DNA from 2 places in the Paenarthrobacter sp. NPDC089322 genome. Region 1 is predicted to be linked to the other one. Evidence: predicted binding sites of a transcription regulator. Region 1 holds the regulator's gene; the other holds the start of a gene.
The links. Region 1 encodes LexA, which represses DNA repair genes until DNA is damaged. Its sites were predicted from a motif close to TCGAACANNTGTTCGA; they were not measured.
Positions count from the first base shown of each region.

Region 1 (15,074 bases):
ATCCCCCGCGCCCGGCACTGCTCCACCAACTCCTCTACGTCCGCCCCCAGGACCACGGGGAGGTGGAAGAGTGAACCAGCCGTGGACCTGACAGCCTTGGGATTGTAGATGTCCACACTGGAACCCGTAAGAACCACGGCATCGGCACCAGCGGCATCGGCTGCCCTGAGGACAGTGCCCGCGTTGCCGGGGTCGCGCACTTGGCACATAACGGCGATAAGCCGCGGGCCGGCGTCGAGCACTGATTCCAAGGTGACATCCACGAAACTGCAGACTGCCACGATCCCCTGCGGGTTAATGGTGTCCGCCATGGCGGACAAGACGTCGTCGCTCGCAAGCCGGAGTTGTGTTCCTTGGGCGAGGTCCGCCAGTTCAGGTAGGCGGTCAAGGCAGGCCGCGCTGGCAAAGACTTCATGTACGACGGCGGCACCTCCTGCCGCGGTCCTGTCACGGTGGAGCGTCAAGGCCTCACGTACGGCCTGCGGGCCTTCAGCCAGGAAACGCCCGCGCTTTAAACGCGCCGGGCGCCCGGCAAGCTTTGCGACATCCCTTACCCGATCGGCTCGGGGGTTGGTCATCGGAAAGTCTTGCGGGCGCCCGGTTTGGTTCATATAAAGAACTTTAGTGGCAGTTGCGACTAGTTCTTGATCTGCTGGCGTGCTTCGCCGCCGGCCGGCTCGAAGCCTGCAGCCTTGGCAGCTTCAACGGTGGAGAACCAATACTCAGCAGCAGTGTTCTCATACCAGGTGGAGCCCGGAACGTGGTACTTCTTGGACTCGGCGTTGCCCTTGATGGCGTAGCCTTCCGGCGCGCCTTCGCCGTCAACGGCAGCAACTGCCCCATCGATGGCAGGCTTCTCGGAAACAACGGCCTTGACAGCCGTTGCCGTCGCAGCGGCCGGAGCGACCTTGGCGGCCTTCGGTGCAGCAGCCTCGGCCTTGGCAGGCGCGGAGGTGTCAGCCGGGAGGGCAGCCTTGGCAACGTTCACCAGAGCGGCAAAAGCGTTGGCGTCGGAAACAGCCAGTTCGGCGAGCATGCGGCGGTCAACCTCGACCTCAGCGGCCTTCAGGCCCTGGATGAGACGGTTGTAGGTGAGGCCGTTGGCGCGGGATGCAGCGTTGATGCGCTGGATCCAGAGGCGACGGAAGTCGCCCTTCTTCTTGCGGCGGTCGCCGTAGCTGTACACAAACGAGTGCAGCAGCTGCTCTTTGGCCTTGCGGTACAGGCGCGAACGCTGACCGCGGTAACCCTTGGCGCGTTCGAGGACAACCCGGCGCTTCTTGTGGGCGTTTACCGCCCGCTTCACACGTGCCACGTGCGTACTCCTTCAGAAATCTTTATCCCAAGCTGCTACTGCCGGAAGTCCGGCTGGCCTGAGAAGGCTTTTGGTAGTCGGTCACTGCCGGATGGCAGCAACCAAAGAACTTGGAACTTAGACGCCGAGCATCTTCTTGATGACCTTGGCATCGCCCTTGAAGACGATCCTGTCGCCGGCGAGGCGGCGGGTCAGCGTGGAGGACTTGTGCTCCAGGTAGTGGCGGCGGTTGGCCTGCTGGCGCTTCAGCTTGCCGGTGCCGGTCAGCTTGAAGCGCTTCTTAGCACCGCTGTGGGTCTTCATCTTCGGCATGGGAACCGATCTCCTTACGTATCCGCGGACATGGTCCGCAGTTCTTTCGTGCAGCCGGCCTACAAGGGCCAGCGTGCTGGTTGCTTGCCGTTGGAGGCCAGGCCTCCGAGGCGTTGAACTAGTTGGTCTTGCGTGATACAGGCTTAGGTGTGGCCTTGGGGGCCGCAGGCCGTGCTGCCGGCTTGGGAGCCGCCGGCTTGGCGACCGGCTTGGGCGCCGCCGGTACGGCCGGCTTCGGAGCGGCAGGCACTGCCGGCTTCGGCGCCGGGGCAGCAGGTGCAGGTGCTGCCTGCGGTGCCGGCGTGGAGGCTTCGGCTGCTGCGGGAGCCTCCTCAGCGGCAGGCGCCTCAACAGCCGGGGCTTCTTCAGCCGCGGCTTCAACCGCGGCCGTAGTTTCTCCCGCAACCGCTGCGGGCGCTTCCGGAACCTGCAAAGCTGCGGTGTCAGTGGCTGCAGCACTCTCCTGCTTTTCCTCACCAGCGGCCAGGAGGCCGGCGGGAAGGAGATCGCCGAGGGTCTGAGTCAAGGGAGCCTGATCGCCGGTGACATCCACCCGCCCGGCAGCCTTGGCCTCATTCTGCGCCTTGGCTTCGGCTCGCTGCGCCGCACGGCGGGCTTCGGCCTTGGCCTCTGCCTTGTTCTTCAGCGGACCGATCACCATGACCATGTTGCGGCCGTCGATGCGCGGGCTGGATTCAACAACGCCCACTTCCGCAACGTCTTCTGCGAAGCGCTGCAGCAGGCGGATGCCCATCTCAGGACGCTGCTGTTCACGACCACGGAACTGGATCATGGCCTTGACCTTGTCACCGGCTCCGAGGAAGCGCAGTGCATGCCCGCGCTTGGTTTCGTAGTCGTGCTTGTCGATCTTGAGGCGGAAGCGGATTTCCTTCAGAACCGTGTTGGTCTGGTTCTTGCGGGCTTCGCGCGCCTTGACTGCGGCCTCGTACTTGTACTTACCGAAGTCCATCAACTTGCAAACAGGGGGCTTAGCCTGCGGGGCAACTTCAACGAGATCGAGATCGGACTCGGCAGCAAGACGCAGGGCGTCCTCGATGCGGACGATTCCTACCTGTTCGCCGGCAGGGCCGACCAGCCGCACCTCGGGGACGCGGATACGCTCATTGATTCTTGGCTCGCTAATGTTAAAGCTCCTGTGGTTGTGGTGAGTTTCACCGGCAAATAGAGAAGGCCTCCAATTGCTGGCGCAATCGAAGGCCTCGAAGATCGGCTGCAGGCCCCAAGAAATTGGGGACCACGCACTTCCCAGGGAAGTGTCCGACCAGGTACCCGGCAACCTCTTGGCCGTAAAGGCTCTGTCCCGTAGGGAGACGGCTGACGCGGGTGGGAGAGAACTCCGCTTGCAAACTGAAAATCAATTCTACAGAAATAACCCGCCTTGCGCACATTGCGCGCGGCGGGAGCATTACTGCAAATAACGACTTCCAGTCGGTCTGTGACAAGCTTACCAGTATGAGCACTGAAGACAGCAATCCCCGCAACTCCTATGGCGAAGCCACGTCCGCTGCCACCGCCGCCGACGCCGGTGTCTCCCAGCAGATCCGTGACATCGCCGAGGTTCCCGCCGTAGAGGTCATCACCACAGGCGCCGTCCACCTGATGAGCGCTGCCGCAGTGAAAGTGGGCCTGGCCGACGACCCCAACGCCGAGGACCTCAAGGACCTCGACGAAGCCCGCAAGCTCATTACCGCCCTCGCCGGCCTGGTCACCGCAGCTGCACCCGAGATCGGCTCGCAACACGCCGGACCCTTGCGCGATGGGCTGCGCTCCCTGCAACTCGCTTTCCGCGAGGCTTCGCTTATTCCTGATGCTCCCGGCAAGGGCCCCGGCGAAAAGTTCACCGGCCCGGTGAACTAGCCTCCAACTCCCGCAAGAAGCCACGACGGCGGGCCGACCACACGAGGTCGGCCCGCCGTCGTCCTTATGCCACTCTGCCGAGGATCAGACGCGCGCGGCGCGGCGCCTCAGAGACATGAGCACCAGCCCCGCAGCACACAGTACGACTCCTGCAGAACCTATGGCCGCGAATCCGCCGGATGGACCCACGGTGTCAATGAAGACGCCTGCGAGCGGCGCTCCAAGCGCAACACCGGCGGTCAGCGCCGAGCCGTACCAGCCCATGGCTTCGCCCCGCCGGTCTTCGTCCACCAGATCAGCCACCTTCTCCGACGAAGCCGACAACACAGGCGCGCACAACAAGCCCGGAAGGATGGACAGGAAGGCCAGGGACCAGGTGTCCTGGGCGAAGCCCATGGGAATGGTGAGGGCAGCCATTCCCAACAGCAGCACCATGGGCGACACTTGCCGCTTCATCCCGCCGTAGATGATTCCACCCACGACTGAGGCCGCACACCAGAAGAAGAAGACGATGCCGATCTCATTCTCGTGGCCTCCGCGTTCCAACAGGCCGACAATGCTGACGTCCGAACCACTCAGCACCATGCCTGCTCCGGCAGCCACCGCAAACAAGGCAGCCACGGAAACCGTGAACCAGGTGAAGTTCCGGGCTACCCGGCTCTTCAGGGCCGCGGCCCGGGAGCCACCTGCAGGACCCATCTCGGAGGCTGCTTCCTGGACGTGACCGGGAGCGGAAGCGACCATGGCAGCTTCCGCAGCGGCAAGGTCGGCGGCCGCCCGCGCCGCCGTTTCCTCCGGCGTGCACGATGCCTCACTGCGTGTGGGCGGGTTGAACCACATCAGGAACAAGCCCGCCACGCAGACGGAGATTCCCACGGCACTGAGTCCAATCGCAGAGAATCCGCTCGTGGCAACAACCGCACCAATGGCAGGACCGATCATGAAGACCAGCTCAGTGGCTATGGAATCGAGCGCGAAGGCGGAGCGTCGCTGCTCTCCATCCACCAGGACACCAAGGGACTGACGGATGACACTAAAGATCGGGAGAGTGAACAAGCCGCCAACGAACACCAAGGGCAGAAGCCAGGCGTAGGGCACGTGGGGCACGATGGACCAGATCACCGCCTCGGACACCACGGAAGGGATGAGCGCCTTCCGCAGGCCCACCATGTCCACCCGCCGGCCACGCCAGGGAGCCCCGAGCGCGATGCCGATCGTCATGACAGCGGCTGCCGCACCCGCAGCGGCGTACCCCTCCCCCAACGTCAGCACAATGTGCAGCGTCAGGAGTACACCTGCCGCGGAATGCGGAATGCGGGCGATCATGCCCACCAGCAACAGCCGCCGGACAGGACGGATGGACAGCATCTCCTTGTAGAGAGCAAAGTTCACAGGCTAAATCCTCTTGTTCCCCCGGGCAGTCCCGGTGAAACGGGTGCTGCCGTTAGTGCCGCCCAGGCTCCTGCGCCGCACGTTGCAGTTTTACTTCGATGGAGTCGACACCTTCGGCAAAGGATTCCATCTGTGCCCACGCCTCGTTCAGCCCGGATACGAGCGCCTGAACGGCAGGAGCGTCCAAGCCGTCCTCGAGGTAGAGCACAACCCGGAGTTCCGGACCCGAGCCTCCCCCGAGAACCGTCCGCCCGTCCGCGGCCAGGGCAGCAACGCCGCCGCCGGGTTGCGTTTCGAGTCGCCGGACCGCCGGAAAGGCCCGGGCTGTTGAAGCGAGAGCAGACTCCAGTTGATCATCAAGGTATGACGGCGTCCAGTCCCGTTGTTGCGCCAACGCCCACACAGCCGGGCGCCGGACCACAAACGTGAAAGCGGAACCCGGGTCCAGCACCAGCAATTGGGCGCCCTCGGAAACCGCGGAAAGCGCCGCCCGTGCCGCGTAAACCGCTACAGGACGGGCATCTGCGTGCCACGCTTCAAGGGCAGCGGCCGACGTGAACACGGGCATCGCCGTCCGACCGTCAGGGGCCTGGAGCGTGACCAACGCCATATCGGCCTGCTTGTCGGCATGCAGCCCGTCAACGCCTTCAGCTTCCTGCGCGAGCTGGGCCACCACTGGAACAAAGACCCTCGCGGTAGCAAGGGAAGCTACGACGTCGGCCTCGGTACCCGTGCCGTTCAGCAAGGCAGAAACAGCGGCGAGATAACCGGCGTCGGCTGTACCGTCGTCGTCCTCGAAATTGTGGATCTTGGCGTCGTCACCGCTGAGGCTGCGGCCCGCCCAAGGCTGGCCTGCGGAGTCGGTGGCTCCCCCGGCGCCCGCCAGGGCAGCGGCGATGTGGCCGGGCAGATCACGCCTGCCGGCACCCGGATGCGGGTGACCGTCCTGCGGCGCCGGGTGGTTCGCTCCGGAGTTTTGCATCAGCGGCGGCCGGCGACGTCCAACGCTTCAGGCAGCGTGAAGGCCCCGGCATACAGCGCCTTGCCCACGATTGCCCCCTCGACGCCCAACGGCACAAGCTCACGAAGGATCCGGAGGTCCTCAAGGCTGGAAATACCACCCGACGCAACCACAGGCTTACCGGTCTTCTCAACCATCCGGCGCAGCAGTTCCACGTTCGGCCCCTGAAGGGTACCGTCCTTGGTGACGTCCGTGACCACGTAGCGTGCGCACCCGGCGTCTTCCAGACGGGCGAGGACCTCCCAGAGGTCGCCGCCTTCCTTGGTCCAACCGCGTCCTGCCAGTGTGGTTCCGCGGACATCGAGGCCTACGGCGATCTTGTCACCAAAGCGGTCGATGGCCCGCCGCGTCCATTCCGGGTTTTCCAAAGCCGCTGTCCCGAGGTTCACACGCTCAACGCCCAGCGCCAACGCCCGCTCAAGCGACTCATCGTCCCGCAAACCACCGGACAACTCCACCTTGACGTCGAGCTGGGATACGACGTCGCTGATGAGCTCGGCGTTGTTGCCGCGGCCGAAAGCGGCGTCAAGGTCCACCATATGCACCCATTCGGCGCCGGCGTTTTGCCAGTTCAAAGCTGCTTCAAGCGGCGTGCCATAGCTGGTTTCCGAACCCGCTTCGCCCTGCAAGAGACGGACTGCCTGGCCGTCAACGATGTCGACGGCAGGCAGGAGTTCCAGAACGGAGGGAGCAGAGGTGGTCATGTGTGTCCTAGAGGTCGTTTTATGGACCGGGCGATCAGTTGCCCGGAAGCGTCAGGAGATAAGCGGCCAGCAGGGACATCCCGGCCAGCACATAAAAGGAGATCGAGACCCATGCGGGCTTCTTCTGCTGATGGAAGGAGATACCTCCGCCCACCAACACGCCGGCGAGGCCCATGAGCACAACGGACCACATTTACGCGGCACCCGCGCCCTCGGTATTCGCCGAAGGCTTTTTGAGGCTCTCGACCCAGTTGCGCAACAGGCGGGCACCGGCGTCACCGGACTTTTCGGGGTGGAACTGCGTGGCACACAAGGGACCGTTTTCGACTGCAGCGATGAACCGGGCGCCATGCTCGGACCACGTCACCATGGGCGGGGCCATCCGCGGCTGCACGACATCGAAGTTCCACTCCTGAACGCCGTAGGAGTGCACGAAATAGAAACGCTCATGCTCCACGCCTGCAAAGAGCTTGGAACCCTCAGGCACATCCACGGTGTTCCAGCCCATGTGCGGTACAACGGGGGCGGGAAGGAGTTCGACCTTGCCGGGCCACTCAGCCATCCCCTCGGACTCAGTACCGTGTTCCACACCGGCTTCAAAAAGAACCTGCAGGCCTACGCAAATAGCCAGCACGGGACGTCCACCCGCTACGCGGCGGCCGATCATCCGGATGCCGTCCACGGCCTTGAGTTCGTTCATGACGGTCTCGAAGGCGCCTACGCCCGGCACGAGAAGGCCATCGGCGTTCAGTACATCTTCCGGCTTGGAACTGAGGATCACGTGGGCGCCGGCGCGCTCAACCGCACGGACAGCAGAGCGCACGTTGCCGGATCCGTAGTCCAGGACCGTCACCGTGGGCTTACCTTCCGGGGACTGCGGCTTGACGGAGGCGGCAGCGTCAGTGACGGCGCCGTTCTTGAGGATCTGGCCGCTCACAGCGCCCCCTTGGTTGATGGAATGCCCTCCACGCGCGGATCAGACTCTACGGCAGCGCGAAGCGCCCGGGCGAAGGCCTTGAACTGCGCCTCCACAATGTGATGGGGATCGCGGCCGGCCAGCACGTTCATGTGCAGGCAGATTCCTGCGTGCAAGGTAATGGCTTCAAATACGTGACGCGTCAGTGAACCGGTGAAGTGGCCGCCGATCAGGTGGTACTCCTGCCCGGCCGGCTCCCCGCCGTGCACCAGGTAAGGACGCCCGGAAACGTCCACTACGGCGTGCGCCAAAGCTTCGTCCAAGGGCACAGTGGCTTCGCCGAAGCGACGGATGCCTGCCTTGTTGCCCAACGCCGTGCGGAGCACCTCACCGAACGTGATGGCGACGTCTTCCACGGTGTGGTGGGCGTCAATATGCGTGTCCCCCGTCGCCTTGACGGTCATGTCGATCAGGGAATGCTTGCATAGGGCCGTCAGCATGTGGTCATAGAACGGAACCGAAGTGCTGATGTCCGAGACACCGGTGCCATCCAGGTTGATCTCCACCAGGACGGAGGATTCGCTGGTGGTGCGCTCCATGCGCGCGGTGCGGGCAGCGGACGGCGTGGCGCCGGTTTCGCTCATTGGGACGTCCTTCTACACAAAAGTCGGATGGGGGTCTAGGGACAAGTTTAGTTCGGCCGCGTCTTTCCACTGAACAGGGACCGGGCCGGCTGCCGCGATCCGGGGCTCGGCTGCGGCAGAGGCGGCGGCTGTCGTCAGCCGAGCAGGCGTTCCAACGCCTCAAGGAATACGGTGGTTTCCTTCTCGGTGCCGGCCGTAACCCGCAAGTGGCCCGGGATGCCGACGTCGCGGATCAACACTCCAGCATCCAGCAGGCCCTGCCAGATGGCGTGCGGGTTCTCCAGTCCGCCGAAGAAGACGTAGTTGGAGTCCGAGGCTGCGGGCTTGAGGCCCATGCGCAGGAGTTCAGTCACAATGCGGTCGCGCTGTACCTTGATGTCCTCGACATCTGCCATCAGGGCTTCCCGGTGGCGCAGGGCTGCAAGTGCCGTTGCCTGGGTAACGGCTGAGAGGTGGTAGGGCAACCGGACGAGCCGAATGGCGTCAGTTACCTCGGGTGCGGCGGCCATGTATCCCAGACGGGCGCCGGCCAGCGCGAAAGCCTTGCTCATGGTACGTGAGACGATCAGCCGCTCCCTGCCCGGGAGCAAGGTCAAGGCGCTGGGCGTATTGTCGTGAGCAAATTCGTGATACGCCTCATCGACAATCACGATGGCCTGGCTGGCTTCACCTGCTTCATATACGGCCTCCACGACGTCCAGGCCGAGCCCTGTGCCGGTGGGGTTGTTCGGAGAACAGAGGAACACGATGTTGGCGCCGGTCTCCCGGACCTGGGCACCCGCTGAGGCGGCGTCCAAGCCATAATCGTCTGCCCGGACGCCCCGGATGTACTCAGTGTCCGTGCCGCTGGCCAGCAACGGGTACATCGAGTACGTCGGCGGGAAGCCGAGCGCCTTGCGACCGGGCCCCCCAAACGCTTGGAGGATCTGCTGCAGGACCTCGTTGGATCCATTGGCGGCCCAGATGTTGTCCGCCGACAGTCCGTGCCCCAGGTATTCGGCAAGGGACTCCCGCAATTCCGTGAACTCGCGGTCCGGGTACCTGTTCAGTCCGGTGGCCGCGGCTGCCACGGCTTCGGTAATGGCGGCTTGAACGTCGGCCGGCACGCCATGGGTGTTTTCGTTGACGTTGAGCAGAATCGGAACATCAAGCTGCGGTGCGCCGTAGGGGCTCAGTCCACGCAGGTTGGTCCGGAGGGGAAGTCGGTCAAGTCGCTCAAGCTGGTCACTCACCAAGACAGTTTAAGGTGCCGCTGCGACTGCAGAGTAACTGTGACGCCCCGCCCGCCACGGCAGGCAACGTGGAACGCCGGCTGCGACACGGAGGGGAAGTCAGTTGGCGGGGACGAAAAGCTGCTGTCCGGGCTGGATCCGGCCGCCGTGGAGGTCGTTCAACTGGATGATCTCCGCAATGACGTCCCGGGGGTCCCGCTCCGGCGCCGCCTCACCAGCAATGCCCCACAACGACTGGCCGGGTTGAACGGTTACCGTCACTGCTACGGGCGGCTGCAATTGCGCCGCCGAGTCGGATGCCTTCGCGGGAGAGTTGACGAAGCCGGCAAGGCTCAACAGGGCTGCAACCAGGAGCATGGCTGGGATGCCGAAGAAGACGATCCTGCCACGCCGCGTCAGACGGATACGCGCGGGAGCGGGAGTGTTGCGAAAATCATGGAATGCCGTGACTGCGGACATGAGCTGAGCCCTTCTGAGCGATTGCCAGGACCAGTGCTCCGGTATCTGGCTGCCAATTTCCTTGTGTTCTTCTCTGCCGAAGGCCCGGCGTTCGAACACTGCCTTCGAACATCCCGACCCGCTGCCGAATATTTATAGAACACATATTCGAACCTTGCTATGACATTTTTAGCACTTATCAACGAACGGTGTCGAGACTCGCTAGAACAAATGTTTGATAAACGCGTGCGCCTGGCCTACGTTTGAGTGAAGAAACAGGCACTGTTTCAGTGGAACAGGAGGGTCTGACATTTTCAGGCCCGCCATCACCGGCCCCTTAATGTTGCGGCCGGACGAAGCGGAAAGGCATTGGCGAACATGGCAGCGAAAGCCACAGGCGGCGGGGTACCCCTGCGGAGCCAGCAGCCTCAAAAGAGTCCCAAGAGCCTGACCGTAAGGCAGAAGAAGATCCTGGAAACCATCCAGCGGTCGGTGAACGACAACGGCTACCCGCCGAGCATGCGGGAGATCGGCGACACCGTGGGATTGGCGAGCCTGTCCAGCGTCACCCACCAGCTCTCCCAGCTGGAAAAGCTCGGCTACCTCCGGCGGGACCCCAAGCGCCCACGGGCCATGGAAGTTCTGATGCCACTGACGCTTGATGGCGGCGCGACCATTCCCGGAGTGGAAGCACCTGCAACCTTGCGCAGCGCGGGCGGACTGGCCGTTACGGAACTTGCGAGTGCCAGCGATACTGCCCTGGTGCCGCTGGTAGGCCGCATCGCGGCAGGCGGTCCTATCCTCGCTGACCAGACCGTGGAAGACGTCCTGCCCTTGCCCCGGCAACTGGTGGGCCACGGCGAGCTCTTCATGCTGAAGGTCGCTGGTGATTCGATGATCGATGCGGCAATATGCGACGGTGACTGGGTTGTTGTCCGTCGCCAAAACGATGCCATCAACGGCGACATTGTTGCCGCCCTCCTGGACGACGAAGCCACCGTGAAGACCTTCCGGCAGCGTGACGGACACACCTGGCTGCTTCCCCAGAACACACAGTACGAACCCATCCTCGGCGACCAAGCAACCATCATGGGCAAGGTCGTCTCCGTACTGCGTTCCCTCTAAGCGTTCCCTCCAGGGGTTTCCTACGCAGTCGTCCTGGCGGCCAACCGTTCCAGGACCCCTCGCACCACAGTGCGATCCGTCGTTGCCCAGAAGGGGGGCAGCGCCGCCCTCAAAAAACCGCCATAGCGCTCGGTGGACAACCGGGAGTCCAGAACAGCCACCACTCCCCTGTCGCCCGTGGAACGGATAAGTCGGCCCGCACCCTGCGCGAGGCGTATTGCTGCGTGAGTAGCGGAAACAGCCATGAACCCATTACCTCCGGACTGAGCCACGGCCCTTGACCGCGCCGTCATGAGGGGGTCGTCAGGGCGCGGGAAGGGAATGCGGTCTATCACTACCAAACGGCACGATCCGCCGGGAACATCCACACCCTGCCACAGGGACATGGTGCCGAAGAGGCAGGTATCGGGTTCGTCGGAAAACTGTTTTACGAGGGCGGCCATGGTTGATTCGCCCTGGCAGAGAATATCCACGTCCAAGCGCAAGCGGAGCGCGTCGGCGGCTTCCTCAGCCGCGCGGCGGGACGAGAACAGGCATAAAGCGCCTCCCCCCGACGCCCTGATGAGGTCCTCGAGCTCATCCAGTGCCTCCGGGGAGGTCCCCCGCCCGGGTTTCGGAAGATGCTTGGCTACATAGAGGACACCCTGTTTCGGGTAGTCGAACGGGGAACCAACATCCAGGCCGGTCCAGCTGGGCGCGCCGTCTCCTATCAAGCCGAGACCGCCCGCCGCAGGCTCAAAGGCAGAACCAATGGCCAGCGTCGCAGAAGTGAGCACCACCGTGTGTCCCGCGAACAGCCCGTCCCGGAGCTTCCCCGCAACACTGAGCGGGGCGATGTTGATGAGGGCCGGTGCTGTTTCATCGGGCTGTGAATAGCCCTGCTGGGGGTCGAAGGTGCTGTTCCTGGAGAACCAGACAACTTCGCGGTTCTCCTTGGCGGCGAGGAGCCGCTCACACAGTTCCAGGATCAAAAGCAGCCTTGACCGGGCAAGCTGCCGACCGCCGTCGACGACGTTCGATGAGGAGGAGTCCGGCTTCGAGTCCGACAAGGCCGCCCGCGCGGCGTCCCGCAACTGGTCAAGGCAATCCAGCTGTTCGTCGTTGAGTCCGTTGGGCAACAATCCGTTCGGGACCCCGGCGATCGCCATGTCCAGGCGGTCGGCCGCGGCATTGAGGGCATCAACAGTGATGGCGGTGTGTTTGCGCGCACTGGACGCAGCCGCATGAACCATGGCTACCGACAGTTGTCCGGACACAGCGCCCGTTACCCTGTCCTGAAGTTCGTGGGCTTCGTCCACCACCACGACATCGTACTCGGGAAGGACTGCGAGACCTTCAAAGGCACTGACCGCCAGCATTGCGTGGTTGGTCACCACGACATCGGCTTCCGCCGCCCGCGCCCGGGCCTGCTCGCTGAAGCATTCCTCGGCCAGCGGACACTTTTGGGCACCCAGACACTCCATAGACGTGACGGAGACCTGCCGCCACGCACGATCCGTTACGCCGGGCATGAGCTCGTCGCGGTCGCCGGTGGCCGTCTTTTGCGCCCATTCGCGAAGCCGGACTACTTCCTTGCCCAGTTGCGAGGACGGACCGCCCACCGACGCAGCGAAATGCGGCACGCTCGTATCCTCGCCGAGCGAGAACAACTGACCCTCGGTGGGTTCTTCACTCGGAAAGCCGCCTTCAAGCTTTTGAAGGCAAACGTAGTTCGCCCTGCCCTTGACGAGCGCCACGTTAACCGGGCGGTCAAGGGCAGGTTCGATGGTTTCAAGGAGCCTGGGAAGGTCCCGACCCACAATCTGCGTTTGCAAGGCCAAGGTGGCGGTGGACACAAGCGTCGGTTTGTTGCTGTCCATGGAGTGGGCGATCAACGGAATCAGGTAGGCCAACGACTTACCCGTTCCCGTCCCCGCTTGGACCAGCAGGTGCTCCCCCGACTCGATGGCCCGGGTCACATGCTTCGCCATTTCGTGCTGACCGGTCCGGCTTTGACCACCCATTCCGGCAACAGCTTTATCCAGCAACTCGAGGGTGAACTTCTCCCCCGCAGATTCGACGACGTCCGCCGCCACCTTCTCAACCATTGGTGACGAATGACTCCAGCTCGGCCGCCAGCCCTTCACGGACCATCGCCACGACGCGCGTGCCGTTCTCCTCGTGCTCGAGGCTCAGGATCTCGGCATCGGAGTTGTGCAGCCTGTTCACCAACTCGCCGCGGTTGTAGGGAATGAGGACTTCGAGGCGTACGCCGGGCCTTGGGATGGCTTGGCTGATGGTCTCAAGGAGCTCAGGAATCCCCTGTCCGGTGCGGGTGGACACCACGGCGTGCCGCGGTTCCTTCTGCTTCAGCCGTTCCACCACGAACGGATCCGCGACGTCAACCTTGTTCAGGACGACGATCTCCGGAACCTTGCGGGCATCCACTTCGGTGAAGACAGCCCTGACAGCCGCGATCTGGCCCTCGGGGTCGGGATGGGATGCATCCACGACGTGCAGGATCAGGTCGGAGTCGGCGACTTCTTCCAAAGTAGAACGGAAAGCTTCCACCAATTGCGTGGGCAGCGACCGGACGAAGCCCACTGTGTCCGCGAGGGTGTAGCCGATGCCATCAGGGGTTTGCGCCCTGCGTACCGTCGGGTCAAGGGTGGCGAACAGCGCGTTTTCCACCAGGACGCCGGCGTCAGTGAGCCGGTTGAGGAGGGACGACTTTCCGGCGTTCGTGTAACCGGCAATGGCAACGGACGGGATGGAATTACGACGACGGTTGGCCCGTTTGGTCTCGCGCGCCGGCTTCATCGCGGCGATCTCGCGCCGCAGCTTCGCCATGCGCGTGCGGATCCGCCGGCGATCGAGTTCGATCTTTGTTTCGCCAGGGCCACGCGAACCCATGCCGGCACCGGCGCCACCCACCTGGCCACCAGCCTGGCGGGACATCGATTCACCCCAACCGCGAAGCCTGGGGAGCAGGTATTCGAGCTGTGCAAGCTCGACCTGCGCCTTACCTTCACGGCTCTTGGCGTGCTGCGCGAAGATGTCCAGGATCAACGTCGTTCTGTCAACGACCTTGACCTTGACGATGTCCTCAAGACCACGGCGCTGTGAGGGCGACAACTCGGTATCCACCACCACGGTGTCAGCACCGGTCGCAGAAACGATGTCCTTGAGTTCCTGTGCCTTACCCGACCCGAGGAAGGTCCCGGGGTCCGGCTTCATGCGTCGCTGAACCAGGCCATCCAAGACCTCCGAGCCGGCGGTCTCAGCAAGAGCTGCGAGTTCGCGGAGGGAATTCTCGGCATCCGCCAGGGTGCCCTCGGTCCACAGCCCGGCAAGAACAACCCGCTCAAGCCGGAGCTGCCGGTATTCGACTTCAGTGACGTCTTCGAGTTCCGTGGACAAACCGGCAACGCGCCGCAACGCGCGCCGTTCAGCGAGATCTTCCTGCTCGCCGTCGTAGATGCTGTGCTCTTCGTCAAGCGTGGAGATGGCCTGGGCCTTGCCGAAGACGCCCTTGTCGTCGTTGTCCCCGGATGCCCGCGCAGGGACATCCTTGGAAAGAATCCGGTCGATGACGGCCTGGATCTGTTCAGGACTCATGTCCTGGGCGTCGGAATCGGATCCGGAGTGCTTCTGGGTGGTCATGGTCTCCTTAGACTGTTCGGCTATTCCAGAATAATGCTGATTGGTGTCCTGTGGGACGGTATTCGCGTTGGGCTGACGTGATTGGGCCAACGGGCCTCCTGTGCTGCTGAAAGCAACCTCTTGGGTCTACCGGGTTGCTGTGATCGAGTGGCTGGTCCGCTTCGGAGGCCCTGACCGGTGGAAGAACACTGGACACCAAACACGTTGCCTGCGCGCGGGGCGCAAAACAGCGGGCACGTTGCTTGGAGTGGTGTGATCTTTGAGCGTCCGCGTCCTATGACAGGGGGCGGACTGCGCCGGGTGGAACCTGCCGGGCGGAAAGGCTGCGGGCCGGGAGCAGGGACCCACTAGGGTGTACCTGTGCCAAGCGCAGAGCCTGCATCGCGGGCGGTGGCGGCTGATTACTCAAAGATCAAGAACATGCGTCCAACAATATCACCGGTGTCAAACCCGCC
Region 1 is NZ_JBFBGW010000006.1:154,420-169,493, reverse strand. It holds gene AB0N65_RS09150 (RNA methyltransferase) at 1-611, opposite strand, end outside; gene rplT (50S ribosomal protein L20) at 638-1,315, opposite strand; gene rpmI (50S ribosomal protein L35) at 1,433-1,627, opposite strand; gene infC (translation initiation factor IF-3) at 1,746-2,756, opposite strand; gene AB0N65_RS09130 (DUF1844 domain-containing protein) at 3,101-3,505, shown strand; gene AB0N65_RS09125 (MFS transporter) at 3,590-4,897, opposite strand; gene AB0N65_RS09120 (SseB family protein) at 4,950-5,879, opposite strand; gene priA (bifunctional 1-(5-phosphoribosyl)-5-((5-phosphoribosylamino)methylideneamino)imidazole-4-carboxamide isomerase/phosphoribosylanthranilate isomerase PriA) at 5,879-6,622, opposite strand; gene AB0N65_RS09110 (hypothetical protein) at 6,657-6,815, opposite strand; gene hisH (imidazole glycerol phosphate synthase subunit HisH) at 6,816-7,559, opposite strand; gene hisB (imidazoleglycerol-phosphate dehydratase HisB) at 7,556-8,182, opposite strand; gene AB0N65_RS09095 (histidinol-phosphate transaminase) at 8,317-9,414, opposite strand; gene AB0N65_RS09090 (LysM peptidoglycan-binding domain-containing protein) at 9,514-9,873, opposite strand; gene lexA (transcriptional repressor LexA) at 10,231-10,977, shown strand; gene AB0N65_RS09080 (ATP-dependent DNA helicase) at 10,998-13,064, opposite strand; gene hflX (GTPase HflX) at 13,057-14,619, opposite strand.

Region 2 (15,074 bases), on a different contig from region 1:
GACGTCCAGCGCGCGGATGAACGAGCTGTTCGAGTCCTGGAAGACAGCGCAAAAGAGTGGTATCCGCCTCGGTCGCAGCAATGAAGACGCGCTGTGGAAGCGCTTCCGTTCGGCCCGCACGGTATTCGATCGCCACCGCCGTGCGTACTTCTCCCAGCTGGACAGCAACAACTCTGCAGCCAAAGCCGCGAAGGAAGCCCTGATCGCTGAAGCCGAGGCACTTTCCTCCTCTACCGACTGGGGTTACGCCGCCGGCGAATACCGGAGGCTCATGGACCAGTGGAAGGCCACTCCACGGGCAAGCCGCAAGGACGACGACGCCCTCTGGGGCCGCTTCCGCGCAGCCCAGGACGTGTTCTTCAGCAACCGCCAGGCAGCCAACGACCAAATCGACCAAATGTACACGGCCAACCTCGCGGTCAAGGAACAATTGGTGGCAGAGGCCCAGGCGCTCTTGCCCATCAATGACCTCAACGCAGCCAAGAGGGCCCTCCAGTCCATCCGTGACCGGTGGGAGGATGCCGGCAAGGTACCTCGGGCCGATATGGGACGCATTGAGGCAGGTCTTCGCAAAGTCGAAGACGCTGTCCGTGAGGCCGAAGAAGACAAGTGGCGGCGGAGCAATCCCGAGACCAAGGCCCGTACCAACAGCGCCCTGTCCCAGTTGGAGTCTGCAATAGCCGGGCTCAAGGAAGACCTCGAGAAGGCTGAAAAGGCGGGCGACCAGCGTCGCGTCAAGGCCGCCCGTGAAGCCTTGGAGGCACGTCAGGCGTGGCTGGACCAGATCCAGCGTTCAGCCAGCGACCTCGCCTGACCCGCCCGCAACGGTAGACAAACAGGCGCCGTAGCAGCCAACAGGCCCCGGACCGGTTATCCACATAACCGGTACGGGGCCTGTACGCTTTTGTCCGGGGCACGGAATGATCAATGGATGGACCACGCTGCCAAGTCCCTTCCCCTGCAAGAACCCGTTCTTCACGAGCTCTACGCTCCCAGTCCCCTCTTTACGTGGCCCGAACTGCAGTGCATGGCTTCTGACGGCATCCTTCGGCCCCTGTACGGGAGGAGCTTTGTCGCTCCCGGGGTAACAGTGACCACCCGCCTCCGGGCACGTGCAGCCGCCCTGACGGTTCCGGAGCGGATGCGCCGGAAAGTGGTGGCCGGCAGGCTCACGGCGGCATGGATCTACGGCTGCGCCAACCCTCCGGAGCGCTTGTCGCTCCTGGTGGACGCAAAGCATCGTATCTCCAGCCTGCGGGGCGCGGGCGGATGCAGTCTCCACGAAGTCCGGCTCGGCCAAATGGATGTCGTAAGTCTCGGCGGCATGCTGGTGAGCAGCCCGCTGCGGACGGCTGCTGATATCGCGTTACACGTCGAGGCACCACGGGCGCTGCCCGCGCTCAAGCGCCTGCTGGATCGTCAGGACCTCGGAGTCAGGCTGCGGCTGCTGACGCTAGCCGTTGAAGCCGCCCCGAGGGTACCCCACAAGAAGCGTGCGCTGGCTACGCTCGCGCAACTGGCTTCGGCGGAAAACCGGCCGCCAACAGTGCTGGAAGGCAGGCCCTAGTTGCGGCGCCGGTTTCCCGTGGTTCGGTATACATCGAAGACCCCGTCGATCCTGCGTACTGCGCTCAGGACGTGGTGCAGGTATTTGGGATCGCCCATTTCGAAGGCGAACTTGGAGATCGCCACCCTGTCGCTTGAGGTGTGCACCGAGGCCGCAAGGATGTTGACGTGGTTCTCGGACAGAACCCTTGTCACGTCGGACAGAAGGGACTTGCGGTCCAGGGCTTCCACCTGGATTTCCACGAGAAAAACGCTGGATTGCGTGGGTGCCCACTGAACCTCGACGATCCTGTCCGGCTGGTCACGCAGTCCGGAAACGTTGGTGCAGTCTGTCCTATGCACCGATACGCCCGATCCCCGGGTGACAAAACCAAGGATAGGGTCCGGTGGCACCGGAGTGCAGCACCGGGCGAGCTTGACCCACACGTCCCCTACACCGCGGACGATGACCCCGGAATCGGAGAACTTGGATTTCGCCACTTGCGTGGGGATGCTGACCTCGTCAAGGTCTTCGTCAGGCGTCTCCTGGCCACCGAGGTGCTCCATGAGCTTTTCCATGACCGACTGGGCGGAAGTGTGGCCGTCCCCAACGCCTGCATAGAGCCCTGAGATGTCGACGTAGTGGAAGTCCTCAGCCACCGCTGACAGAGCATCGTGCGTCATGAGCCGCTGCAACGGGAGGTTCTGCTTCCGCATCGCCCGCGTCAGCATGTCCTTGCCGCGATCTATGGCTTCCTCGCGGCGTTCCTTGGTGAACCACTGGCGGATCTTGTTGCGGGCACGTGCCGATTTAACGAAGTGCTGCCAGTCTTGGCTGGGGCCGGCTCCCTCTGCCTTGGAGGTGAAAATTTCCACCCAGTCGCCGTGGTTCAGCTCGCTGTTAAGCGGAACGAGCTTGCCGTTGACGCGGGCGCCTATTGTCCGGTGTCCCACCTCCGTATGCACGGCGTAGGCGAAGTCCACCGGAGTCGACCCGGCGGGAAGGGCCATCACCTCACCCTTGGGCGTGAAGACGAACACTTCACGGGCATTGATCTCATAGCGCAATGAATCCAGGAACTCGCCCGGATCGGATGTCTCCTGCTGCCAATCCACCAAGGAGCGCAGCCATCCCATGTCGCCATCACGCGGGCTTCCGGGACCCACTGCCGTCCGGTTGGGCTGGTCCTTGTACTTCCAGTGTGCTGCAACGCCGTACTCTGCCCGGCGGTGCATCTCGTGTGTGCGGATCTGGATTTCCACGGGCTTGCCGCCCGGACCGATCACCGTGGTGTGAAGCGATTGGTACATGTTGAACTTGGGCATGGCGATGTAATCCTTGAACCGGCCCGGAAGCGGGTTCCAACGGGAATGCAGGGTGCCAAGCGCCGCATAACAGTCGCGCACGGAATCAACCAGGACGCGGACACCCATAAGGTCGTTGATGTCGTCGAAGTCTTTGTCCCGGACGATCATCTTTTGGTAGATCGAGTAGTAGTGCTTGGGCCTGCCCGTGATGGTGGCCTTGATCCGCGCAGTCCTCAGATCATCGGCAATTTGGTTGCGGATGACGCTGAGGCTCTTTTCGCGCTCGGGCGTCCGATCACCCACCATACGCACGATTTCCTCATACACCTTGGGGTAAAGAGCCGCGAAGGAAAGATCCTCAAGCTCCCACTTAATGGTGTTCATGCCCAGGCGGTGTGCCAAAGGGGCGAAGATCTCCAAAGTCTCCCGGGCCTTACGCGACGACGACTCAGCAGAAACGAAACGCCAGGTGCGGGCGTTGTGGAGACGGTCAGCCAACTTGATCATCAGGACACGGATGTCCTTCGCCATGGCGACCACCATCTTGCGGACAGTTTCCGACTGCGCTGCCTCGCCGAAACTGACTTTGTCCAGTTTGGTGACACCATCCACCAGCATGGCAACTTCAGGGCCGAAGTCACGGGTCAGGTCCGCGAGCGTATAGGGCGTGTCTTCCACGGTGTCGTGCAGCAACGCAGCAGCCAGCGTGGTTCCGGTCATACCGAGTTCCGCCAAGATCGTTGCCACGGCCACAGGATGGGTGATGTAAGGATCACCGCTCTTGCGCTTTTGCCCCTGGTGGCTGCGCTCCGCCACAGCGAACGCGCGCTGGATCAGGTCGAAGTCCTCTTTGGGGTTGTTTGCCCGCACCGTGCGGAGCAGGGGTTCCAGGATCGGCGAATACGGCGCAACGCCGCGCCCCGTCAAACGGGCAAGCCGCGAACGGGTGCGTTCCCTTCGTCCCGGAAAGGTCGGACGCACGCCGGGAGTGTCCAACGGGACGGCAGCAGCCCGTCCAGCCACACTCGTTGCCGGAACAGCCACGCCCTTGTGACTGTCCTCCCCGCCCGTCGGTGGTGCCGACGTCGCACGTTCTTCCACAGAAGTACCCCTCACGACCGATTTAATTCTCCCAGTCTATTCCCGGAAGTGAATGCTTCCGCAACCGGGCTGCACATGACGGACAAGAGTGGCAAGTCAAAGAGCCGGCCTCCGCTGTGATACGGAGACCGGCTCTTTGTCGCATGAGGTGCGTCCAGCCCCTAAACAGTGGCCCCCGACTTGCGGTGGGCGACTTTCCTGGCTTGCTTGACGAGCTCAGGTTCGCCTTGGCGCAGCCAGGCATACAGCGGCGCCGCAATGAAAATCGTGGCGGCCGTGCCGATGAGGATACCCACGAACAACGCCAGCGAAAGATCCCGCAGGGTGCCGGCACCCAGCAGCCCTGCGCCAATGAACAGGATGGCAGCTACGGGGAGGACAGCCACCATCATGGTGTTGATGGAGCGGACCAGCGTTTGGTTAACCGCCAGGTTAACCTCCTGACCGAAGGTCCGCCGGGTGGATGTTGCAATGTCAGCCGTGTTTTCCCTGATCTTGTCGAAGACCACCACGGTGTCGTAAAGCGAATAGCTGAGGACGGTCAGGAAGCCGATAATGGCCGACGGCGTCACCTCGAAATCGCTGAGGGCGTACACGCCCGCGGTGGTGAACATGGTGACGATCATTCCGGCCAAGGCCGACAAAGACATCTTCCACGTCCTGAAGTACAGCGCCATCAAGACGGCAGCTATGCCAACGAACACCACGAGACCGATGAGAGCTTGACGGGTCACGTCCTGGCCCCACGTCGGACCGACGAAGGTGGACGTCACTTCGTTGTCGGTGACGCCGTAGGCACTGGTGAGGCCTTCCTTGATCCGAAGGGTTTCCTCGTCCGTCAATTGATCCGTCTGGATCCGCATGGTGTTGCCCGCAACGTTCGCCACGCGCGGTACGGCGCCTGCTACGACGTCGTGCACAGCCTTCTCGCCGAGGCCGGCATCGGTGGTCTTGACATTGGACACTGTGAATTCCGAGCCACCGCGGAATTCGATCCCAAGGTTGAAACCGCCCTTCAGGACGGGAATCAGGATGGAGAGGGCAACAGCGACGGCGGCAATGATGAACCAGATTTTCTTGGAGTCAACAAAGTTGTACGATCTCTTACCCGTGTAGAGCTCGTTGCCAAAGGTAGCGAAGCTCGTAGTCATTACTTCTCCTCCTTGGTGCCGTTGGAGGTGCCCGTCAATTGGCCCTTCTCGGCAAGTCGCCTTTCGGCGATGGTCATCCGGCGTTCAGCTTCCGCTGCCGCTCCGGCGTTTCGGGTGCGGACAGTGGCGGGCCTTTCAGCAGGCGTACGAAGCCGGCCCGCGCCCCTGTACAGAGGCACAGCGCCGAGTCGGTCAGGTGAGAGACCCGAGAACCGGTGACCGTCGCCGAAGAACTTGGTACGCGCAAGGAGCTGCAGCATGGGGTGTGTGAACATGAAGACGACAATGAGGTCGGCCACAGCCGTCAGGCCGAGCGTGAACGCGAAACCGCGGACGTTGCCGACGGCCACGAAGTAAAGGACGAGGGCAGCCAGCAGGTTGACGGCCTTCGAGGCCAGAACGGTCCTCTTGGCCCGCTTCCAGCCGTTCTCGACAGCTGAAACGAGGCCGCGGCCTTCACGAAGCTCGTCGCGAATACGTTCGAAGTACACGATGAAAGAGTCCGCCGTCTGGCCGATGGCCACAATCAAACCTGCGACGCCGGCAAGGGACAGCCTGTAGTTTTCCGTCCAGCCCAGAATGGCGATGGCCAAATAGGTCAAGGCGCCGGCCACCACGAGGGAAGCAATCGTGACGAAGCCCAGGGCCCGGTATTGGAACAGCGAGTACACAACAACCAGGAGGAGGCCAATGAGGCCTGCCAAGAGGCCGAGGCGGAGCTGGTCACCACCGAGTGTGGCCGAGATCTGCTCCTGTGACTGGATCTCGAACGAGATAGGCAAGGCGCCGTACCGAAGCTGATCGGACAAGGCCTTCGCCGTCGCCTGGGTGAAGTTGCCGGTGATCTGCGGCTTGCCATCCGTAATGACGGCCAAGGCCCGCGGCGCGGAAATGACTTTGTCGTCCAGGACGATGGCGAACTGGGCCTTCGGATCATCTGTTCCCTGCGCTTGTGCAGCGGCGTAGAACTGGTTCAGGCGCTCGGTGACCTGTTTGAACTTCTCCGTGGCCTCGCCGTTGAAGACGATGTTCACGCCCCACGAGTTGGTGACGGAACCCTGCGCACCCTGAACCTGCGAGAACGTGGAGTCGCTGATGTCCTGGCCCTTGACCTCAACGGGGCCAAGAATGTACTTGATCGCAGGAGTCGTGGCAGTGGCGGCCTCACACGTTACCAACGGCTTGGCCGGATCCGAGCGTTCGCGCTTTTCGGTCGAAGGATTGACGCAGTCGAGTGCTTCGAATTCCTTCTGGACCTCGGGCGTGATCCAGTTGGTGTCGCTCGCGTTGGTCGGTTCAGCCGTGGGCTTGTTCAGTTGATCGTCAGGGGTACGTGACTCGGCAGGGACGGCTGCAGGATCGCCGTAGGTGATAACAGGCCGGAAGTTCATATCCGCAGATGCCTGGATCAGGTCACGGGTTTCCTTGGAAGGAGTTCCGGGAAGGCTGACTACGACGTTCCTGCCCGACTGCGTGCTGATTTCCGCTTCCGCAACACCGGAGCCGTCCACGCGCTGGCGGATGATGGCCACCGCTTGGTTAAGCTGTTCCTCGTTGATCTCGCTGGAACCCTCCACCCTGGGAGCCAGGATCATCTGGGTTCCGCCTTCAAGGTCCAAAGCAAGTTTGGGAGCCCAACTGGCATTGCCACTCATGACTCCACCACCCAGGACGGCGGTGAGTACGACGAATATTGCTCCAAGCCAAGTCAGCACCCTGCGGGCTGGGTTTTTAGGGCCGGTCCGTGCCATTATCGATCTTCCTGTTATCGCCGGACAGCCGCCGGCGGACGCTGGTAAGCGTCTGCCGGCGGCTCTCCGCTGCCGTAGAAGTTATCTTGCGCGGTGTTGCCGCGACTGACGGTGCTAGTTGTCCTTCTTGTCCTCTTTGTTGAGGCGCGCGATGGTCTCCTCCGGAGTCTCAGTCGCAGCAGGCTTCTCGGTGTCAGCAACAGTCAGCGAGGAAGCGTCATCCGGAACAACCGGGGCTTCCTCTTCGGTCTGTTCGATGACCTTGGTGACAGCCTGGCGGTGGACCGTGGCTTCGTTGCCCGGGGAGAGTTCAAGAACGACCTTGTTCTCGGCGTCATCGATGGACACGATGCGGCCGAAGAGACCAAAACTGGTCATAACGTCGACGCCCGGGGCAAACTTGGCCTGCATTTCGGCCTGCTGCTGCTGGGTCTTCTTGTTTTTGCGGAACATCATGAAGACAAAGAGTCCAAGCATGACGAACAGCAATATGGTCATTGGATCCACAGGGAAGTTCCGTTCTGTACTTACGTTGTGTTCACGGCAACATCCTGTGCCGAGCGTCATACCAGTCTAGAGGGAAAAGCTGAACACAGCGTGTTAACCGACGGTATCTACGCTTTCGGCGTGGTTTTCGTCCTGGTCAAAGAGGGACAACGTCTCCTGTCCAAAGACTCCGGCGGGCACGGCGTAACCCAAATGCGTCCACGCAGCGGCCATCGCGATGCGTCCACGCGGCGTCCGGCCCAACAGTCCTTCCCGCACCAGGTACGGCTCCGCTACGGTTTCAACAGTCTCCGGCTCCTCGCCAACGGCGATCGCCAACGTTGACAAACCTACGGGGCCACCGTTGAACTTGGTGATCAGGGCCTCCAGCACCGAACGGTCAAGGCGATCCAGTCCCCGCTCGTCCACCTCGTACATGTCAAGGGCGGCCGAAGCCGACCGCGCGTCGATTTGGTCGATCCCGTGGACAAGCGCCCAGTCACGGACGCGGCGAAGCAGTCGGTTCGCGATACGGGGCGTACCACGCGACCGGCCCGCGATCTCGGTAAAGCCCGCGGAATTCACTTTCAAGTCCAGAAGACCGGCGGAGCGGCGAAGGACAAGTTCAAGCTCGGCAACGGAATAGAACTCCAGGTGGCCGGTGAATCCAAACCGGTCGCGCAAAGGACCCGGCAAGAGTCCTGCACGGGTGGTTGCGCCCACGAGGGTGAACGGAGGCAGCTCGAGGGGGATCGCAGTGGCCCCGGCGCCCTTTCCTACAACGATATCCACCCGGAAGTCTTCCATGGCCATGTAGAGCATCTCTTCGGCCGGGCGCGACATGCGGTGAATCTCGTCCAGGAACAATACTTCACCTTCGGACAGCGAAGAGAGGATTGCGGCGAGGTCGCCGGCGTGCTGGATGGCGGGCCCACTGCTGATCCGCAACGGGGCATTCATCTCCGCAGCAATGATCATGGCCAGCGTGGTCTTTCCCAGCCCCGGAGGACCGGAAAGGAGGACGTGGTCAGCGCTGCGGCCCCGGAGACGCGACGCTTCGAGGACCAGCGAAAGCTGTTTCCGGACCCGATGCTGACCAACGAAGTCGTGCAGGTTCTTGGGCCTGAGGGCGGCCTCGATGACCCGCTCCTCCGGCTCCTCTCCCCCGGCTACAAGTGACTGCTCAGCCACGGCTGCCTACGCGGCTTCCCGCACGCGCACCGTCCTGGCCGAGCCAGCGCAACGTTGCCCGAAGGATTTGGGCGACGTTTCCTGCATCAACCAGCTCAGGAGAATCGGCCATGGCTTTGTCGATGCTCCCGTTTGCGTCTTTCTCGGACCAACCGAGGCTGGTCATGGCGGCAACCACCTGGGGCTTCCACTCCGTATTCGCGGCAGCAGCGGGAGCGGCACCGGTGGACGTACCGTGAGGTACCAGCTTCCCCGCCAGTTCAAGGACTATCCGGCCGGCGACCTTGGGTCCGATCCCCGGCACCTTGGTGAACGCCTTGCCGTCGCCGGTATGGGCGGCAACGCGGATCGCCTCGGGTTCATGCACGGCAAGCACCGCCAGGGCAAGCCGGGGGCCAACGCCGCTGACGCTGAGCAGGACATCGAAGACGTCACGTTCGTCGTCGTCGGCGAAACCGAAAAGAGTCAGGGAATCTTCACGAACGATCATGGAGGTGAAGAGCTTGGCTTCAGTGCCGACTTTGAGGTGGCTCAAGGTCTGGGGAGTTGCATAGACACTCATGCCTGCCCCGTTGAGGTCGATCACTGCGGTGGACAGACCAACGTGGGCGACTGTTCCACGAAGAAAACTGATCAAAACCCGGCTCCTGAATTCATGCCTGCCGCCTGCACCTGGCGGCGAAGGAGACGGGCGATCCGAACATATCTACGAATACCCTAGCAAGGGCCCGCGGGATTCACCGTGCGCGGCGCGCTTTCGCTTCGGCTTCAGCCCATGCTCTTTGCGCGGGAGTCAACGCATCCTTCGCGGAAGAGCCGTTCCCTGCGCCCATGCTGTTACCCGCCCGCCAAGCATGTGTAAGGGCAAGCGCCAAAGCGTCTGCGGCATCGGCAGGCTTTGGCGGAGCATCCAAGCGGAGGATCTTGGTGACGAGTTTGGTGACTGCGTCCTTGTTCGCGCTGCCGCTACCGGTCACCGCTGCTTTCACCTCGGAGGGCGTATGCAGCGCGACCGGAATGCCCCGGCGCGCGGCCGCGGCAATCACGACGCCCGAAGCCTGGGCGACGCCCATCACGGTGCTGACGTTCATCTGGGAAAAAACCCGTTCAACTGCAACGACGTCCGGTTTGTGCAGGTCAAGCCATTCATCAATGGCTTTGGCAATGACCAGCAGTCGTTTATCCAACGTCAGTTCAGCCGAAGTCCCAACCACACCTACCGCCACCATCGTTGCCCGGCGGTTGCGTTCAATATCGACTACGCCGATGCCGCAACGGGTGAGGCCCGGATCGACTCCCAATACGCGAAGAGTCAAGTCCGGGCCTCCTTGTTTGATGTCAAATGTTCTCTGCCCGGCCTACTCGGCGTCGAGGGCAGCCTGCACTTCCTCGCTGAAGTCGGCATTGCTGTAGACGTTCTGGACATCGTCCAGGTCTTCCAGGGCGTCCACAAGCTTCATGAACTTCTTGGCGCCGTCAAGGTCGAGCTCCACCTGCATGGACGGCACAAACTCGGCTTCATCCGATTCGTATTCGATGCCTGCTTCCTTCAAGGCGTCGCGGATGGCCTGCAGGTCCGAGGGTTCGGAGTGAATTTCCCAGTTCTCGCCGCTGTCCTTGACTTCTTCGGCGCCGGCTTCCAGGACGGCCATCAGGATGTCGTCTTCGCTGAGACCGTTCTTGGGCAGCGCTACGACGCCCTTACGGGTAAACAGGTAACTGACCGAGCCGGGGTCTGCGATGGTTCCGCCGTTGCGGGAAATGGCAAGCCGGACTTCGGAGGCTGCGCGGTTCTTGTTGTCGGTCAGACACTCGATCAGCAGCGCCGATCCCTGGGGACCGCGGGCTTCATACATGATCTCCGTGTAGTCGACGACCTCGCCGGTCAGGCCCGCGCCGCGCTTGATGGCGCGGTCGATATTGTCGTTGGGTACCGAGGTCTTCTTTGCCTTGGTGACCGCCAGTTCCAGGCCAGGGTTGCCGGCAAGGTCCGGGCCACCCATGCGGGCCGCTACTTCGATGTTCTTGATCAGCTTTGCGAACGACTTTGCACGCCGCGCGTCAATGACGGCTTTCTTGTGCTTGGTGGTCGCCCATTTGGAGTGGCCTGACATGCTTTACGCTTCTCCTCTGATCATTCGAATAAAGAGTTCATGCACGCGCTTCTCGCCCGTCACTTCCGGATGGAAGGAGGTAGCCAACAGGTGGCCGGAGCGCACTGCAACAATTCTAGCCAATCCATGCAAAGTGGCCGTGTGGCTCGCATGGTCCGGATCCACCTGCGCCAGGACGTCAACGCCCGGCCCAACGCGTTCCACCCATGGGCCACGGATGAAGACGGCGTGCACGGGATCAACCCCGGACTCGCCCGCACTGAAGTCAAGGCCCTTGAAGTCGAGGTCGATTTCAAAGGACTCGCGCTGGCGTCCAAATGCGTTGCGGCGCACAGTGATGTCCAGCCCGCCGAAGGTCTGCTGCGGGTTCCCCTCCAGGTCGGTTGCCGGATCTGCGATCTCGTCGGCCAGGAGAATCATTCCGGCACACGATCCATACACGGGTAGGCCATCGGCTATGCGCTTGCGGAGCGGGTCAGCCAGCTCGAAGATCCTGGCAAGCTTGTCAATGGTGGTGGATTCGCCACCCGGAATTATCAGGCCGTCAACGTCATCGAGCTCTGCCGGGCGACGGATGCCTACGCCAGTGGCGCCGGCCGCCTCCACGGCATGGAGGTGCTCACGGAAATCGCCTTGAAGCGCCAGCACGCCGATCCGGAGTCCGGCACCCACGCGTGATGAAGCGTCGGAAAGGGGGTTGGTCATTCGACCATCATAGTGGCCCGCTCCCCCAAACACCTCCCGCGGACAGCCCCGGAGGTGCCCGGACGGGGTTCCATGCGCCGACTGGGATATATTACAGAGCATGTTTTCCTTCAGCGTTCCCCTCGGCAAGCTGGTCCGGTCGCTGACGCGGCTCCGCGGTGGAGGTTCAGCTTTCCCTGGTCTGGTGGTCGAGAAAATCGACCCGGGTTTCATGCAACGAACGCTGGCCTCGCTTCCCTATGGCGTGGCTGTGGTCAGTGGCACTAATGGCAAGACCACCACAACCAAGATGGTCGTGGAACTGCTGGAAAGCCAGGGACTGAAGGTCTTTACCAACCGGACGGGCAGCAACTTCACCCGCGGGGTGGCGGCTTCCCTTCTGGGCGACGTGGACTGGCGCGGACAACTCGATGCCGACGTTGCGGTTCTGGAACTCGATGAAGCCCACGCTGTGCATTTCGTGAACAAGGTCGAACCGCGGTTCAGCCTCCTGCTCAACGTCCTGCGCGACCAATTGGACCGCTTCGGTGAAATCGACAAGACAGCACGCTTGCTCGAGCACATCGCAGTCAAAACCACGGACACCGTGGTCCTGAACCGGGAAGATCCGCGTGTGGCAAGGATCGCCGACACACTGAACGGCCCTACCGCCGTTCATGCCCCAACCGTCCGCTACTTCGGGCTGGACGAATCACTCCGCAATACTTTCCCCAACGATGACGACATGCGGACCGCCACCGGCACCGCCTCACCCGGAACAACGGTGGGTGGCAGCGCCGCTGAGCTTCCAGACGCCCCGGCCGCCGACGTCGTACTTCGTCGCGTAGGTGCGCAGGACGCGGACTTTGAGTTCGACGGCGAGACGACCACCACCACCATGAAACTGCGCGGCGTGTACAACATCTTCAATGCCGCGGCGGCGCTTTCGCTGGCCCGGTCCATCCTGGGTACCGGCGCCATTGACACACCCAAGCTCGTGGAGGCACTTGGTAACGTCGCCCCCGCGTTCGGCCGCGGCGAAAGCCTCACAGTCGACGGCCAGCCCTTGGAGTTGGTCCTCGTCAAGAATCCCAGCGGCTTCCGGCTGGGACTGAAGTCCTTTCCTGCCGGTGGATATGCCACCATGATCGCCATCAACGACAATTACGCAGACGGCAGGGACATGTCCTGGCTGTGGGACGTTGAGTTCGATTCCCTCCGGGAAGGCGGCGTTGAGGTCCTCACGGGGGTCCGGGCCTATGATATGGCACTGCGCCTGCAATACGACGACGTGCCCTTCGGCGCCGTCGAGACTGACATCACCTCAGCCCTGGGCACGTTCATCGACGGTTCGCGGGGAAAGCCCAAGCGCATCTTCTGCACCTACACAGCCATGCTCGCCATCCGCCGCGAACTGGCCAAAATCACCATAGTTGAGGTGGTCTCATGACCTCGGAAGCACAGCCCGCCAAGGGAACCATCCGGGTACTCCAGCTGTACCCGAAGGACATGAACATCTACGGGGATTGGGGCAATGCCTTGGTCCTCCAGCAACGCATCAAGTGGCACGGCTACACACCCGAGCTCCTGGAATACAACGTGGGTGACGACTTCCCCGAGGACATCGACATTTTTGTTGGTGGCGGCGGCCAGGACAGCGGGCAGCTGGTCATCCAGGAAGACCTTCAGGCACGCGCGGACCTCTTCCGTGGACTCGCGGACGGCGGCGCACCCATGCTCGCCATCTGCGGCCTGTATCAGTTGTTCGGGAAGTTCTTCAAGACAAGCGCCGGACGCGTCATCCCGGGCATCAGCATCCTCGACGTCGAGACGCATGGGACTGACGAACGGTTGATCGGGAACGTGATCCTGAAGTCCCCGGAGTTTGGAGAAATCCTGGGCTACGAAAACCACAGCGGGCAGACCACTCTGGGCCCCGGCGTCGAACCTCTCGGGACAGTCACCAAAGGTGCCGGCAATAACAGCAAGGACGGCCACGAGGGCGCCCGGTATCGGAATGTCGTTGCCAGTTACCTCCACGGCTCGTTGCTGCCCAAGAATCCGGCAATCGCCGACTTCCTGATCAGGACAGCGGCGGAACGCAAGTTCGGCAGCTTCGTACCGGGAACGCCCGACGACGAATACGCCCGCCTCGCGCGCGAACACGCAGCCCGCCGGCCGCGATAGGCGCTATTTCTCCTTCGTGATCAATAGTTCATGGGCTCCCGCGGCGGCGGCGCCCATCGATTCAACAACGCTCTGGGTGCGTAGCCGGGTTTCAGCGTCTGCCGCAGGTGACGCGCAGACGCCCTGTGGTGCATCGCTGGCTACAGAGCACCAGCGGTAGGGATCGCGGACAATGACGGACGGCGCCCAGGCCAAATCCGATGCTGTCCACACTCCTGCAGCGTTCTCGCTGAACTGCGCCCGCACCAGCAGGCCCTCATTGTTCACCACATACCACGGCGAAAGTTCCGTCACACCGTTGCCCAGCCCGTAGACAATCCACGTGCCCTTGTAATTTTCGATGGGCAAAACCGAGTGCGTGTGGTGTCCGTAGATCATGGTGAACTGGCCGCTGTCCACCAACGCATGCGCCACTTCCTGCTGCTGCGCATTAGGCTCGCTGGCATACTCGTCACCGGCGTGCATGACGCCAAGGACGATATCTGCTCCCGCGGCACGGGCCTGGGCCGCCTTCGCGATCATCACGGCCGGATCCAATTCATCCACAAGCCACGGGTATTCGGGGATCTGGCCGTTGTGGCCGTAGGTGCCAATAATGACGGCGACCGTGGCGGCCTCAGTCTTGAGCATCAGAATCTCTTTGGACGCAGCTTCCGTACGGTATGAACCCGTGTGCTTCAGCCCGGCAGCATCCAGCGTGTCAAGCGTCCGGAGCAGACCCTCGGTGCCGCGGTCAATGGTGTGGTTGCTCGCCGTAGTGCAGGCTTGGTAGCCAACGTCCTTGGCCGCAGTGATGATCTGCGGCGGCACATTGAAGGAGGGGTACGCGGAGAAAGGGCCATCGGGAACGGCAACCGGCGTTTCCTGATGGCAGATACCAAGATCACTGTTGCTGATGTAGCGCCGCTGCCCTTCAAGCAGGGGCACAAAGGTATAACCCGGTTGTCCCGCAGCGGCGGCATCAGCGCGGGCTTGCTGCCACAATTGCGTGTGGACCAACATGTCCCCCGTTACCGTGATCGACGTACAACGCAGCCCGGGACATGCCGGTCCCTTTCCAGGCGTAGGGGTTGGTGCAGGCGTTGGTATGGGCGTCGCCGTCGGGGACGTTATAGCAGCGCTGCTTTGTTCACGGGATTCGTTTTCGGCGATGACCCCGCAGGCATTAACGGACAGAAGCAGGGTTAGTGCTGTCAGCAGGACTGCGGTTCTGCTGCGAAACGCGCTAGCAGCCGAAGGTGTGATCTTGCCCATAACGGCAATCCTACGGCGCCAAGCCCGAGGAAAGCCGCACGGCTCTCCAGGCAAGGAGAATATCTTGAGCCCCGGGAAAACGACGTCGGGCGCTGATCCTGGAGAGGATCAGCGCCCGACATCCTAGGGCTGCCTTTTACCAGCCGCGTTCTGCGAGGCGGTGGGGTTCGGGGATTTCGTCGACGTTGATGCCGACCATCGCTTCACCGAGGCCGCGGGAGACCTTCGCGATGACATCCGGGTCGTCGTGGAACGTGGTGGCCTTCACGACGGCGGCGGCCCGCTGGGCGGGGTTGCCGGAC
Region 2 is NZ_JBFBGW010000002.1:287,281-302,354, forward strand. It holds gene AB0N65_RS03365 (DUF349 domain-containing protein) at 1-814, shown strand, start outside; gene AB0N65_RS03370 (hypothetical protein) at 932-1,567, shown strand; gene AB0N65_RS03375 (bifunctional (p)ppGpp synthetase/guanosine-3',5'-bis(diphosphate) 3'-pyrophosphohydrolase) at 1,564-3,954, opposite strand; gene secF (protein translocase subunit SecF) at 4,116-5,105, opposite strand; gene secD (protein translocase subunit SecD) at 5,105-6,856, opposite strand; gene yajC (preprotein translocase subunit YajC) at 6,971-7,354, opposite strand; gene ruvB (Holliday junction branch migration DNA helicase RuvB) at 7,457-8,533, opposite strand; gene ruvA (Holliday junction branch migration protein RuvA) at 8,526-9,170, opposite strand; gene ruvC (crossover junction endodeoxyribonuclease RuvC) at 9,271-9,849, opposite strand; gene AB0N65_RS03410 (YebC/PmpR family DNA-binding transcriptional regulator) at 9,892-10,647, opposite strand; gene pdxT (pyridoxal 5'-phosphate synthase glutaminase subunit PdxT) at 10,651-11,352, opposite strand; gene AB0N65_RS03420 (MurT ligase domain-containing protein) at 11,453-12,781, shown strand; gene AB0N65_RS03425 (glutamine amidotransferase) at 12,778-13,518, shown strand; gene AB0N65_RS03430 (CapA family protein) at 13,522-14,772, opposite strand; gene pdxS (pyridoxal 5'-phosphate synthase lyase subunit PdxS) at 14,909-15,074, opposite strand, start outside.
Region 2: the regulator LexA is predicted to act here: its motif matches at 9,230-9,245, upstream of ruvA (Holliday junction branch migration protein RuvA).